2 linked regions of the Indioceanicola profundi genome follow. Each later gene encodes a partner of the first gene's protein in a complex. Links are inferred from orthologs where the notes say so. Each region holds a gene or a part of one and is shown in the gene's direction. Other genes may lie near its edges. The genes, in order: DOL89_RS04825 and eno.

Region 1 (6,529 bases):
GCCCGCGGCTTCCGTCGGTGAGCCCGACCTGCGCCTCCTCCGGCGTGGTCTCCAGCACGACGGCAAGTTGCCACTCTTCGGCTCCTGCGGGCTTGTCGACGGCGGCGAGCTGGTCCTTCCAGCCATCGAAATTCTCCAACCGGGTGACCGGGCCGCGCCAGCCCTTGCGGCGGTCAAAAGCCATCAGCCCCTCGCGCAGTTCGCGCCGGGCGATGGTCTGGACTTCCGGGTTCAAAGTCGTGCGGATGGAGAGACCGCCCCCATAGAGCTTCTGCTCGCCATAAACGCCCAGCAGTTCGCGCCGGACCTCCTCGACGAAATAGTCGGCCTGAACCATCTGGACGCCGCGCTCAGCCCGGAAGGTCAGGGGCTCGGCCCGGGCCTCCTCGGCCTCCGCCGGCGTGATGTAGTCATCCTCCAGCATGCGGCCGATCACGTAGTCGCGCCGTGCAATGGCCGCGCCGCGGAACCGCTCCCGGTAATACCGGTCCGGCGCCTTGGGCAAGGACGCCAGGAACGCCGATTCCGCGATGGTCAGCTCATCCAGCGATTTGTCGAAATAGGCCAGCGCCGCGGCACCCACGCCATAGGAGCGGTTGCCAAGGAAAATCTCGTTCAGATACAGCTCGAGGATGCGGTCCTTGCCCATGGCCCGCTCGATCCGGTGGGCCAGGATTGCCTCCCGGATCTTGCGCTCCCAGCTCACCTCATTGGAAAGAAGGAAGTTACGAGCAACCTGCTGGGTGATCGTCGAAGCGCCGATCAGCCGCCGGCCCTGGGCAACATTCTGGACGTTCTGGGCCACGGCTCGCGCCACGGCGATCCAGTCCACGCCCGAATGCTCGAAAAAGTTCTGGTCCTCGGCCGAGACGAAGGCGCGGGCGACGCGCCTGGGAATCGCCTCGATCGGTACGAACACCCGCCGCTCCGTCGCGAACTCCGCGATCATGCGTCCATCTCCGGCATGGATGCGGGTGGAGACCGGCGGATCGTAGTCCGCCAGCTGCCGATGCTCCGGCAGGCCCTGCCCGAAGTGCCACAGCCCCCAAACGAAGGCCGCCGCCGCGGCGATACCGAGCAGCAGCGTGATGGAGAACAGGCCGAGTAGGATACGCATCGCAGTACCGGGTCCAGGTGATCGAAGGGCCGCCCAATGAACGCGGCAGGACTGCCGGCGGACCTCGCCGGGCAGGACATCCTACAGATCAGGTGCGATTATGTCGCCCCTATGACCGGCTGGCGAATATCTGCCCGCCGAAATAGTCGTCCACGGCCCTGACCAGACCGCGAGCCAGTTTCTGCCGGTGGCCGGCGCTGCTCAACAGCTTCGCGTCGGCGGGGTGGGAGAGATAGCCCATTTCGACCAGTATCGACGGCACATCGGGCGCCGTCAGCACCGCAAATCCGGCGGATCGCTGTGGATGCGGCAGCAGCTTCACCTGCTTGCCCACCTCCCGCACGGTCAGTGAGGCAAGGCGGAGAGACTGGTTCCGGGTATCCCGCTGGGCGAGGTTGATGAGGATGGAGACCACCTCGTCCGCCTCCCCCGACAGATCCATGCCGACGATGGCGTCCGCCCGGTTCTCGCGTTGGGCAAGCATGTCGGCCTCCCGGTCGGTGGCCTTCTCCGACAAGGTGTAGACTGACAGCCCCCGCACCTCCTTGCGGCCGATGCTGTCGGCATGCAGCGAGATGAAAAGGTCGGCGCCCAGTGCCCGCGCATTCGCCACGCGGTCCCGTAGCCGCACGAACACATCCGTTTCGCGGGTCATGGCAACCCGGTACCGCCCGGTCGCGAGCAGTTGGCGGCGCAGCTCAAGGGCGGCGGCCAGGGTGATGTCCTTCTCCTTGGCGCCGGTCACGGCGATAGCGCCGGGGTCCTGGCCGCCATGTCCGGGATCGAGAACGATGAGAGGCTTGCTTGGCGGAGTCGGCTTCGCGCGGGGCACCGGCACCGCCACCCCCATGCCGGACACCGCAGCCGGCACCAGTCGGGACGTCAGGGCCACAGAAGCGGCAAGTTGCGGTTCGGGCGGGGGCTTCGCCGCGGGAGCCGCGCTGCGTGCCGGCGGCTGTACCTGCCGGAGGTCCGGCGTTGCAGCCACGGCCGGCAGCGCAGACTGTGCGGTCCCGCCTTGCAGAACGGCAGCGACGAAGCCCGTCGCATCCACCTGCACCAGATCCAGAACGAAGCGCGGCGGCTTGCCGTCACGGGGAGGAATCACCTCGGCCCAGGCGACGCGTACCGGAGATGTGGTATCCAACACGATCCGCACCCCGCTGGACGCCGGTTCACGTCGCAAGCGCCCGATCAGGCCGCGGCCGGCGGGCATGGCGGGCGGCATGAACGCGATCTCGGGAAGGTCGATTGCAACGCGCCAGGGGTCGCGCTCCGTCACCAGCCGGAAGGCCGTTTCCCGACTCAGCTCCATAACGAAGCGGGTCTTGTCGGGATGCACGCCGAGCCGCATCTCGGTCGCCACCGGCGCAGCGCCGATCCCAGGCAGCGCAGCCGCCTGGACCGCCTGCGGCTGCGCGAGGGCAGAGGGTGCCGGGCAAAGTCCTGCGATGGCGAGAAGCAACAGGAAGAGCCCCCGGACGCAAACGCCGATTGCCGCCTGCAGCCGGCAGTGGCCGCGGCGGGGCTGGATTCGCCCTGGTGCCCTGGATTGTCTCACCGTCACCGCGCCCCCTCCTGCGCGCCGCCGTCGAATCTTGCCCTTCTGTGTACCCTAGAAGAATCAATGCACTCAAGACGGATGATGAGACGCCATCTTATCAGGCTGCCGTCCGCCAGCCAAACTGCCGAAAGCGGGACCAATAAATTCAACGGACCAATTCTTTCATTGTGGAACGGGGTAGCGAGTGTTTATCTTCACGGTCGCGACAAACCGCATCCAGCACCGCTCGCCTTTGGCGGGTGGGGCGTCGCCTCCCGGGCTTGCGCGGCAGGCCGAACGCTTTCCGCCCCGCATCCGCGGATCGCGACGCTTCCTGGATCAGCGGTGAAGTAGAAACTCGAAGCTGGCTTTCCGGAAGTTGAACCTCCGGAAGGCCCGGCAAGGGTGCCCTCCCCGTCCTGGCAGCCTCGGATGAGCGCCGTTCGGCGGGAAGATCGGGCCCGCGCCGAGCAGCTTCGCTCAGACAGGTGGCGCGCCTGTCCCGCCGTGGGTCGCGCGGATGGACTGGCGCAGCCATGGGGAAAACATATGGCCAAGCGTATGCTTGTGGACGCGACGCATCCGGAGGAAACCCGGGTTGTCGTCGTGAATGGGAACAAGCTGGAAGAGCTCGATTTCGAAATCGCCTCCAGAAAGCAGCTCAAGGGCAACATCTATCTCGCGAAGGTCATCCGGGTGGAGCCGTCGCTCCAGGCCGCCTTCGTCGAGTATGGCGGGAACCGGCACGGTTTCCTCGCCTTCTCCGAAATCCACCCCGACTATTACCGCATCCCGGTCGCTGACCGCGAAGCGCTGATGCGGGAATATGAGCGCGCCGCCCGCGAGGAGCGGGAAGAGGATGAAGCCTCCGCGCCCGAACTGGCCGAGGCTGAAGCCGAGAGCGGCAGCGGCGTCGAGGATGTTCCCGCCGGCGATGAACCGGTGGACGAGGTCGGCGGCACCGCCCCCGCCCTGCCCGCCGGAAATGGCGATGATGCCGCGGACGAAAGCGGCCCTTCCTCCGAGGCGCATGCTATCGCCCCGCTGGAGGGCGCCGAGGGCGAAAGCCCCCTGGCCTCCCCGGCCGAACAGACCGTCGCCGCCCCGGACGAGACGGTGACCGAGGCTCCCGCCGAAGAGCCGGCCAAGCCGAAGAAGCGCACCACGGCCCGTCGCCCCCGCAAGACCAAGGCGGAGAAGGCGGGCGAAGCCGCCGCTGAGACGCCTGCCGAGGGCGCGGATGCCGGCGATCAGGCGGCTCAGGCCGCCGATGGAGCCGCTCCGGCCGAGGGTGAGAAGAAGAAGCCGGTCCGCCGTCGCAAGCCCAAGACCGTTGCCATGTCCGCCGAACCGGCGGAGTCGGTCGAGGAGGAGGTGGAGGACGTCCGCAAACCCCGCTCCGTCCGCCCGCTGAAGAGCTACAAGATCCAAGAAGTCATCAAGCGCCGGCAGATCCTGCTGGTACAGGTGACGAAGGAGGAGCGCGGCAACAAGGGTGCGGCGCTGACCACCTACCTGTCCCTGCCCGGCCGCTACTGCGTGCTGATGCCGAACACCCCGCGCGGCGGCGGCATTTCCCGCAAGATCACCAACCCGGCCGACCGCAAGCGCCTGAAGGACCTGCTGGAGGGGCTGGATATTCCCGACGGCATGTCGGTGATCCTGCGCACGGCGGGTATCGAGCGCTCCCAGCCGGAGATCAAGCGCGACCTCGAATATCTGATGCGCCTCTGGGACAATATCCGGGAGCAGACGCTGCAGTCCGTTGCCCCGGCGCTGATCTATGAGGAAGCGAACCTGATCAAGCGCTCCATCCGCGATCTCTATTCGCAGGATGTGGATGATATCTGGGTGGAGGGCGAGCAGGGCTACCGCACCGCGCGCGAATTCATGCGCATGCTGATGCCCAGCCACACCAGGAGGGTCCAGCATTATCAGGAGGAGATCCCGCTCTTCCACCGCTATCAGGTGGAGGACCAGATCGACGCCATGTTCAACCCGGTGGTCCAGCTCAAGTCGGGCGGCTATCTGGTCATCAACCAGACCGAGGCGCTGGTCGCCATCGACGTCAACTCCGGCCGCTCCACCAAGGAGCGGAACATCGAGGAGACGGCGCTGAAGACCAACCTGGAAGCGGCGGACGAGGTGGCACGCCAGCTCCGTCTCCGCGATCTGGCCGGTCTGATCGTCATCGACTTCATCGACATGGAGGAAGGCCGTAACAACGCGGCCGTCGAGAAGCGCCTGAAGGAGGCCATGAAGGCCGACCGCGCCCGCATCCAGCTCGGCCGGATCAGCTCCTTCGGTCTGCTGGAGCTGTCGCGGCAACGCCTGCGCCCCTCCCTCCAGGAGATCAACTTCGAGCGCTGCCCGCATTGCGAGGGCACCGGGCATATCCGCTCGCTGGAGAGCGCCGCGCTTGCGGTGCTGCGTGCCATCGAGGAGGAAGGCATCCGTCGCCGCTCGAGCGAGATCACCGTCACCGCGGCGACTCAGATCACGCTCTATATCCTCAACCAGAAGCGCGACATGCTCAACGCCATCGAGCGGCGCTACGGGTTCCGGGTGTATCTATCCGCAGACGACAGCCTGATCCCGCCGGCCCACCGGCTGGAGCGCATCCGTGCCAAGCTTCCGGGTGAGGATGCGCCTGTGGCCGCCATCACCGCGGAGCGCGTCTTTGCCGAGACCGACCGCGCGCTGGAGGCCGAGGCCACCGACCTGGACGAGGTCGAGCAAGACGATCCGGAGGAGGTCGAGGCTGAGGCCGCCAATGGGGATGCCGCCAACGGGCACCAACAGAACGGCAATGGGGACCGCGATCGTCGCCGTCGCCGCCGTCGCCGTCGTGGCCGGGACCGTGATACCGACCGTGGCGAGGGTGAGCAGCAGGCCTTCGGTCCCGCCGAGGATCAATCCAAGCCCGAAGCGGAGGTCGCTCAAGGCTTCGATGCCGAGGAAGGCGAGGACGACGACGAAGGCGATGAGACCGAAGGCCAGCAGTCTGCCGAGGGCGAGAACAGCCACGATGCCAATGGCGACAGTCGCCGGAAGCGCCGCCGTGGCAAGCGCGGCGGTCGCCGTCGTGCCCGCCAGCGTGAGGAGGAGATGCAGCAGTCCGCCGACACGGCGGAAGGCGACGCCGCCGGGATTGCCGGTGCACAGCCTGCTGCCGACGTCTCCGAGGCGGATGCGTCGGACATCACCACGCCCGAGGTGACGACCGCTGATGCTGTCCCCGCCGCGGAAAGCGCCACGCCGGAGGCGATGGCGGCCACCGCTGATGTCGCCCCTCCGGGCGAAACGGTGACCGAGGAAGCTCCGGCCCAGGAGGCTCCTGCTCCGAAGAAGCGCGCCACCCGTAGCCGGAAAAAGGCCACTGAGGACGCCGCGCCCGAAGCCGCCGAAGCGCCCGCGCCGAAGAAGCGCGCGACGCGGAGCCGGAAGAAGGCTGCTCCGGAGGCTGCGGCCACCGAAGCACCTGTCGCCGAAGCACCTGCTGCCGAAGCGTCGGCAACTCCGGCCGCTGGGGCTGCGCCCGCTCCGGAAGCGACCGATGCGCCTGCCGCCGCATCTGCGGAGGATGTACCCGCCAACCCGGCGATCACGGTGAACCCGCCGGTGGAAAAGCCCAAGAAGGGCTGGTGGAGCCGACTGGTGAAGAACTGAGGCCCATACCGGGCTGAAATGAAAAATGGGGAGGCCGCGAGGCCTCCCCATTTTTCATTGCCTTCGACCGATCGGAATTGAGACAGACGGAGTTCTCCGCCCAATGTCAGCCCCTGCCCGTTCAGGGCTCGATCCCGCCTGAGGTTCCGACAGCTTCAATCCGCGAGCGACAGGCCCATGTCCCAGAACCCGGCTTCCAG
Region 2 (5,837 bases), 340 kb from region 1 along the record:
GGGACCATTTCGACCGACGAGGCCTGAACGATGTCCCTGAGTGTCCCCTCGATTGGCGCATCCGTACCCCGTCGCGGCAGCGCCCTGTCCCGATGGGCCGGCCGCACCATGCTCCGGCTGGGTGGCTGGAGCTTCGAAGGGGAAGTGCCGGACGTTCCGAAGTTCATCTGCATCGGCGCGCCGCATACGTCAAATTGGGACTTCTATGTCGTGATGGGTGCCGCGCTGGCACTTGGTATCGATATCAAGATCATGGGCAAGCACACGCTGATGAAGCCGCCGCTTGGTGCATTGATGCGCTGGTGCGGGGTCTTCGGCGTGGATCGCCGGAAGGCAGGCGGTGTGGTCGGTCAAGTTGCCGAACGCTTCCGTAATGCCGACAAGCTCGCCATGGCCATCGCGCCGGATGGCTCTCGCAGCGAGAGCCAGCACTGGAAGAGCGGATTCTGGCATATCGCGCGCGCCGCCGGAGTTCCCATTCTGCCCTGCGCGTTGGATTACGGTCGTCGTAAGGTACGGTTCGGCGAACTGCTCTGGATGACGGAGAGCATTGCGGCCGATCTGGCCCGCATTTCCGACTTCTACATAGGCACCAAAGGTGCGAAGCGCACGATGGATCGGCCGCTCACCACCAAGGAAACGGAAGCATTGGCTGCATAGGCCAGTCGAGCGGTAAGCCTTCCGGACGCCACGCTTCCCCTTGCTCCCGGCGGTTACGGCGGCTATGGGGATGGCCTGACCGTGCGCGTCCGGACCATCCTCCGGGCGGCGATGCGTCCTACAAGGAGGAGAGCGCAGCCAATGTCCGCCATCATCGACATCACCGCCCGCGAGATTCTCGACAGCCGCGGCAATCCCACCGTCGAGGTGGAGGTTCGGCTGGAAACCGGGGCGCTCGGCCGTGCGGCCGTTCCGTCGGGGGCTTCCACCGGCGCGCACGAGGCCGTCGAACTGCGCGACGGCGATAAGGACCGATATCTCGGCAAGGGCGTGCGCAAGGCCGTCGAGGCGGTGAATGGCGAAATCTTCGACACACTGGCCGGCCTGGAGTCGACCGAGCAGGTCGCCATCGACCGCACCATGATCGAATTGGACGGAACGCCGAACAAGTCGCGCCTGGGTGCCAACGCCATCCTCGGTGTCAGCCTGGCTACCGCCCGCGCGAGCGCTGAAGAGCTGGAGCAGCCGCTCTACCGTTACGTCGGCGGGACCAATGCCCGTATCCTGCCCGTGCCGATGATGAACATCATCAATGGCGGCGCGCATGCGGATAACCCGATCGACATTCAGGAATTCATGGTCATGCCGGTGGGGGCGGAGAGCTGCGCCGACGCCATCCGCATGGGCGCCGAAATCTTCCACGCGCTGAAGAAGAAGCTGAAGGACGCGGGCCATAACACGGCTGTGGGCGACGAGGGCGGCTTCGCGCCGAACCTGAAATCCACGACCGAGGCGCTCGACTTCATCATGCGGGCGGTCGAAGCGGCTGGTTACAAGCCCGGCGACGATGTTCTGCTGGCTCTCGACGCCGCGTCCACCGAGTTCTTCAAGAACGGCAAGTATGAGCTGGAAGGCGAGGGCAAGAGCCTCGATCCGGCCGGCATGGCCCGTTACTGGGAGGAGCTGATCGGAAAGTATCCAATCGTCTCCATCGAGGACGGCATGGCCGAGGATGATTGGGAGGGCTGGAAGGCTCTGACCAATGCCATCGGTTCCAAGTGCCAGCTCGTCGGCGACGACCTGTTCGTGACGAACCCGGCGCGCCTGTCCGACGGGATTTCCAAGGGCCTGGCCAATTCCATCCTGGTCAAGGTCAACCAGATCGGCACCCTGACCGAGACCCTGGAAGCGGTGCGCATCGCCCAGACCAACGGATACACCGCCGTCATGTCCCACCGCTCCGGCGAGACCGAGGATTCCACTATCGCGGATCTGGCGGTGGCAGCGAACTGCGGGCAGATCAAGACCGGTTCGCTCTCCCGGTCCGACCGGATCGCCAAGTACAACCAGCTGATTCGGATCGAGGAGGGGCTGGGTTATGCCGCCGTCTATCCGGGGCGCAGCGCTCTGAAGCGCGGCTGAGGACGCCAGGAGACTTCACCAACGCTAGGTATTGGGGCAGCCCGCCGGGCTGCCCCTTTTTCTTGTGCGATTTCAGTTAGGGCTTCGGACAATTCTTGTCGAACGCGTTTTCTATTTGACGGCCTGGATAGCCCATGATTCCATGCCGACATGATCGCCGCACGCCCCTTCTTCAATGGAATCAATCGCCTGCTCCGCCAGATCGTGGGGCCGGTCCTCGGGGCGTTTGTGGTGGCCTACTTCGCCTATCATACGGTTCAGGGCGACCGCGGCCTCGTCGCGCTGACGCATCTGCAGGGCGAAGTGGAGGAGGCGGAGCGCGTGCTGGAGCAGGTGCGATCCGAACGTATCGAGCTGGAGCGCCGTACCACCCTGCTGCGGCCCGACAGCCTGGACCCGGATATGTTGGAGGAGCGGGCGCGCGCCCAGCTCAACCACACGCATCCGGATGATCTGGTGATCCTCCTTCCGGGACGGCCTGACCCGCATCCGGCGCAGAGCGTCCCCTGATTTCCTACCTAAGCCGCTGAAAACGCTTCGATTAGCCTGTTCAAGGTTAATCCCAAAAATGCGTGCCAAAACAGCGTATTGCACTGCACACAGCTTGCAATGAGTTTCGCAGGGCGCTAGCACTAGCGGCACGTTGCGGCGCGACGCCTGTTGCCTGCGCGAACATTCTTTGAGGGAGGAGCGAGTGGCCACGTCCCGACGCCGCGCCAAGCCCGCGGCACCGCAAGCCGCATCCCTGCCTGGCCCGGATGAACTGATCCATTATTACCGTGAAATGCTGCTGATCCGCCGCTTCGAGGAGAAGGCGGGGCAGATGTACGGCATGGGCCTGATCGGCGGCTTCTGTCACCTCTATATCGGTCAGGAGGCCGTGGTTGTTGGCATCCAGGCTGCGCTGCAGCCCGGTGACAGCATCATCACCAGCTACCGCGACCACGGCCACATGCTGGCCTGCCAGATGGACCCCAAAGGCGTGATGGCCGAGCTGACCGGCCGCCGCGGGGGCTACTCCAAGGGCAAGGGCGGCTCAATGCACATGTTCAGCCGCGAGAAGAAGTTCTTCGGCGGGCATGGCATCGTCGGCGCCCAGGTGCCGATCGGAACCGGTCTGGCCTTCGCCCACAAGTACAACAAGGATGGCGGCATCAACGTCTGCTACATGGGCGACGGTGCGGTCAACCAGGGCCAGGTCTACGAAAGCTTCAACATGGCGGCGCTCTGGAAGCTGCCGGTTCTCTACATCATCGAGAACAACAAGTACGCCATGGGCACCTCCCAGGCGCGTGCCTCGGCCGGTGAGCTGTGCAATCGCGGCAGCGCCTACGGCATTCCGGGCAAGGCCGTGAACGGCATGGACGTGCTGGACGTGAAGGCCGCCGCCGATGAGGCTGTGAAGTACATCCGTTCCGGCAACGGCCCCATGATCCTCGAGATGAAGACCTACCGCTATCGCGGCCACTCCATGTCCGACCCGGCGAAGTACCGGACGAAGGAGGAGGTCAACAAGATGCGGTCGGAAAGCGACCCCATCGACAATCTGAAGAAGCGGCTTTTCGACGACGGCGTCGCCGACGAGGAGAAGCTGAAGGTCATCGACCGCGAGGTCAAACAGGTGGTCACCGAGGCTGCCGAGTTCGCCACCCAGAGCCCCGAGCCCGATCCGTCCGAACTGTGGACGGACGTGCTGGTGGAATCCTGAGCCGACGACATCCGGAGGAACCGACGAATGCCCGTACAGGTCCTGATGCCGGCCCTGTCGCCGACCATGACGGAAGGCAAGCTGGCCAAGTGGCTGAAGAAGGAAGGGGACGAGGTCAAGTCCGGCGATGTGCTGGCCGAGATCGAGACCGACAAGGCCACCATGGAGGTGGAGGCCGTGGACGAGGGGACGCTGGCCAAGATCCTGGTGCCGGAAGGCACCGATGGCGTGGCGGTGAACACCCCCATCGCCACGCTGGTCGGCGAGGATGAGAGCCCGACGGAGAGCCTCGCCCAGACCGAGGAGATCACGCCCAAGAGCGTGCCGCTGCAGCAGCCGAAGGGCGACGACAAGCCGGCCCCGGCTACCCTGCCGGACAGCCCGCCCAAGGGGCCGGCCGCACCGCCAGCGACCGACGAGGACAAGTACTTCGCCAATGTGCAGACGCAGACCGTCCGCGAGGCGCTGCGTGATGCCATGGCGGAGGAGATGCGCCGCGACCCCACCGTCTTCCTGATGGGCGAAGAGGTCGCGGAGTATCAGGGCGCCTACAAGGTGTCCCAGAACCTGCTGCAGGAGTTCGGGCCGGAGCGCGTGATCGATACGCCGATCACCGAGCACGGCTTTGCTGGCCTTGGTGTCGGCGCTGCGTTCGGCGGCCTGCGCCCGATCGTGGAGTTCATGACCATGAACTTCGCAATGCAGGCGATGGACCACATCATCAACTCCGCCGCCAAGACGTTGTACATGTCCGGCGGCCAGATGGGCTGCCCCATCGTGTTCCGCGGTCCGAACGGCGCCGCGGCGCGGGTGGGGGCGCAGCACAGCCAGGACTTCACGAGCTGGTACGCCAATGTGCCGGGCCTGAAGGTGGTCGCACCCTATACGGCGGCCGATGCCAAGGGGCTGCTGAAGGCGGCGATCCGCGATCCGAATCCGGTCATCGTGCTGGAAAACGAGATCCTCTACGGTCACTCCTTCCCGGTGCCGACCGATCCGGACTTCATCATCCCGATCGGCCGCGCCAAGGTGATCCGCCAGGGCACCGACGTGACCATCACGGCCTACTCGCTGATGGTGGCCCATGCCCTGGCCGCGGCTGAGCGGCTGGCGGAGGAGGGCATCTCCTGCGAGGTCATCGACCTCCGCACCATCCGCCCGCTGGATGTGGAGACGGTGGTCAATTCGGTGAAGAAGACCAACCGTCTGGTCAATGTGGAGGAAGGCTGGGCCTTCGCCGGCCTGGGTGCGGAGATGTCCGCGCTGATGATGGAGCACGCCTTCGACTATCTGGACGCGCCGGTCGTGCGCGTGCATGCGAAGGACGTTCCGCTGCCTTACGCCGCCAATCTGGAGAAGCTGGCGCTTCCCCAGCCCGACGACGTCGTCAAGGCCGTCAAGGCCGTCACCTACCGTCGCTGAGCGCCGGACCGCCCGGGAGGAACGAGTATGCCGATCGAGATCCTGATGCCGGCCCTGTCGCCCACCATGACGGAGGGCAAGCTGGCCCGGTGGCTGAAGAAGGAAGGGGACGAGGTCAAGTCCGGCGATGTGCTGGCCGAGATCGAGACCGACAAGGCCACCATGGAAGTGGAGGCCGTGGATGAGGGCAAGCTGGGCAAGATCCTGATCGCCGACGACACCGACGGTGTCGCGGTGAACACGCCCATCGCCCTGCTGCTGGAGGAGGGGGAGGATGAATCCGCCCTTTCCGCCGGCAAGCCCGCCCCGAAGCCGGCTGCCGCTCCGCAGCCGGAGAAGGTCGAGGTTCAGGCCGCGGTTCCGTCCTACGGCCAGCCCGGTCCGCAGGACAATGCCGTGGCGCCGAAGAGCGATGTCGGTCCCACGGCATCCGCCCAGCCGGCCCATGGTGGCGGCGACCGCGTGTTCGCCAGCCCGCTTGCCCGCCGCATGGCGGAGCAGTCTGGCCTGGATCTGTCCGGCGTGCAGGGTTCCGGCCCGAATGGCCGGATCGTGAAGGCGGATGTCGAGACGGCGCTGAAGGGCGGCAAGCCGGCCCAGGCGGCGAAGGCCGCCCCGGCTCCGG

What was found.
Region 2: the proteins of DOL89_RS04825 (region 1) and eno are in contact, whole or in part, in a solved structure (PDB 2FYM), measured with the Escherichia coli proteins. The link is inferred for Indioceanicola profundi from one-to-one orthologs.

Annotation. Positions count from the first base shown.
Region 1 is NZ_CP030126.1:1,026,204-1,032,732, reverse strand. Bases 2,897-6,529 are described here. They hold DOL89_RS04825 (Rne/Rng family ribonuclease), read left to right. Parts: upstream 2,897-3,209; coding sequence 3,210-6,329; downstream 6,330-6,529. Other genes in these bases: tenA (thiaminase II), read right to left, coding at 6,485-6,529. Outside these bases: DOL89_RS04835 (penicillin-binding protein 1A), read right to left, coding at 1-1,117; DOL89_RS04830 (N-acetylmuramoyl-L-alanine amidase family protein), read right to left, coding at 1,227-2,483. UniProt on the Escherichia coli protein: Endoribonuclease that plays a central role in RNA processing and decay. Required for the maturation of 5S and 16S rRNAs and the majority of tRNAs. Also involved in the degradation of most mRNAs.
Region 2 is NZ_CP030126.1:1,360,532-1,366,368, reverse strand. The notes cover bases 1-2,941. They hold eno (phosphopyruvate hydratase), read left to right. Parts: upstream 1-801; coding sequence 802-2,082; downstream 2,083-2,941. Other genes in these bases: pdhA (pyruvate dehydrogenase (acetyl-transferring) E1 component subunit alpha), read left to right, coding at 2,777-2,941; DOL89_RS06470 (FtsB family cell division protein), read left to right, coding at 2,233-2,592; DOL89_RS06480 (lysophospholipid acyltransferase family protein), read left to right, coding at 31-660. In the rest of the region: more of pdhA, read left to right, coding at 2,942-3,790; DOL89_RS06460 (pyruvate dehydrogenase complex E1 component subunit beta), read left to right, coding at 3,818-5,212; DOL89_RS06455 (pyruvate dehydrogenase complex dihydrolipoamide acetyltransferase), read left to right, coding at 5,240-5,837. UniProt on the Escherichia coli protein: Catalyzes the reversible conversion of 2-phosphoglycerate (2-PG) into phosphoenolpyruvate (PEP). It is essential for the degradation of carbohydrates via glycolysis.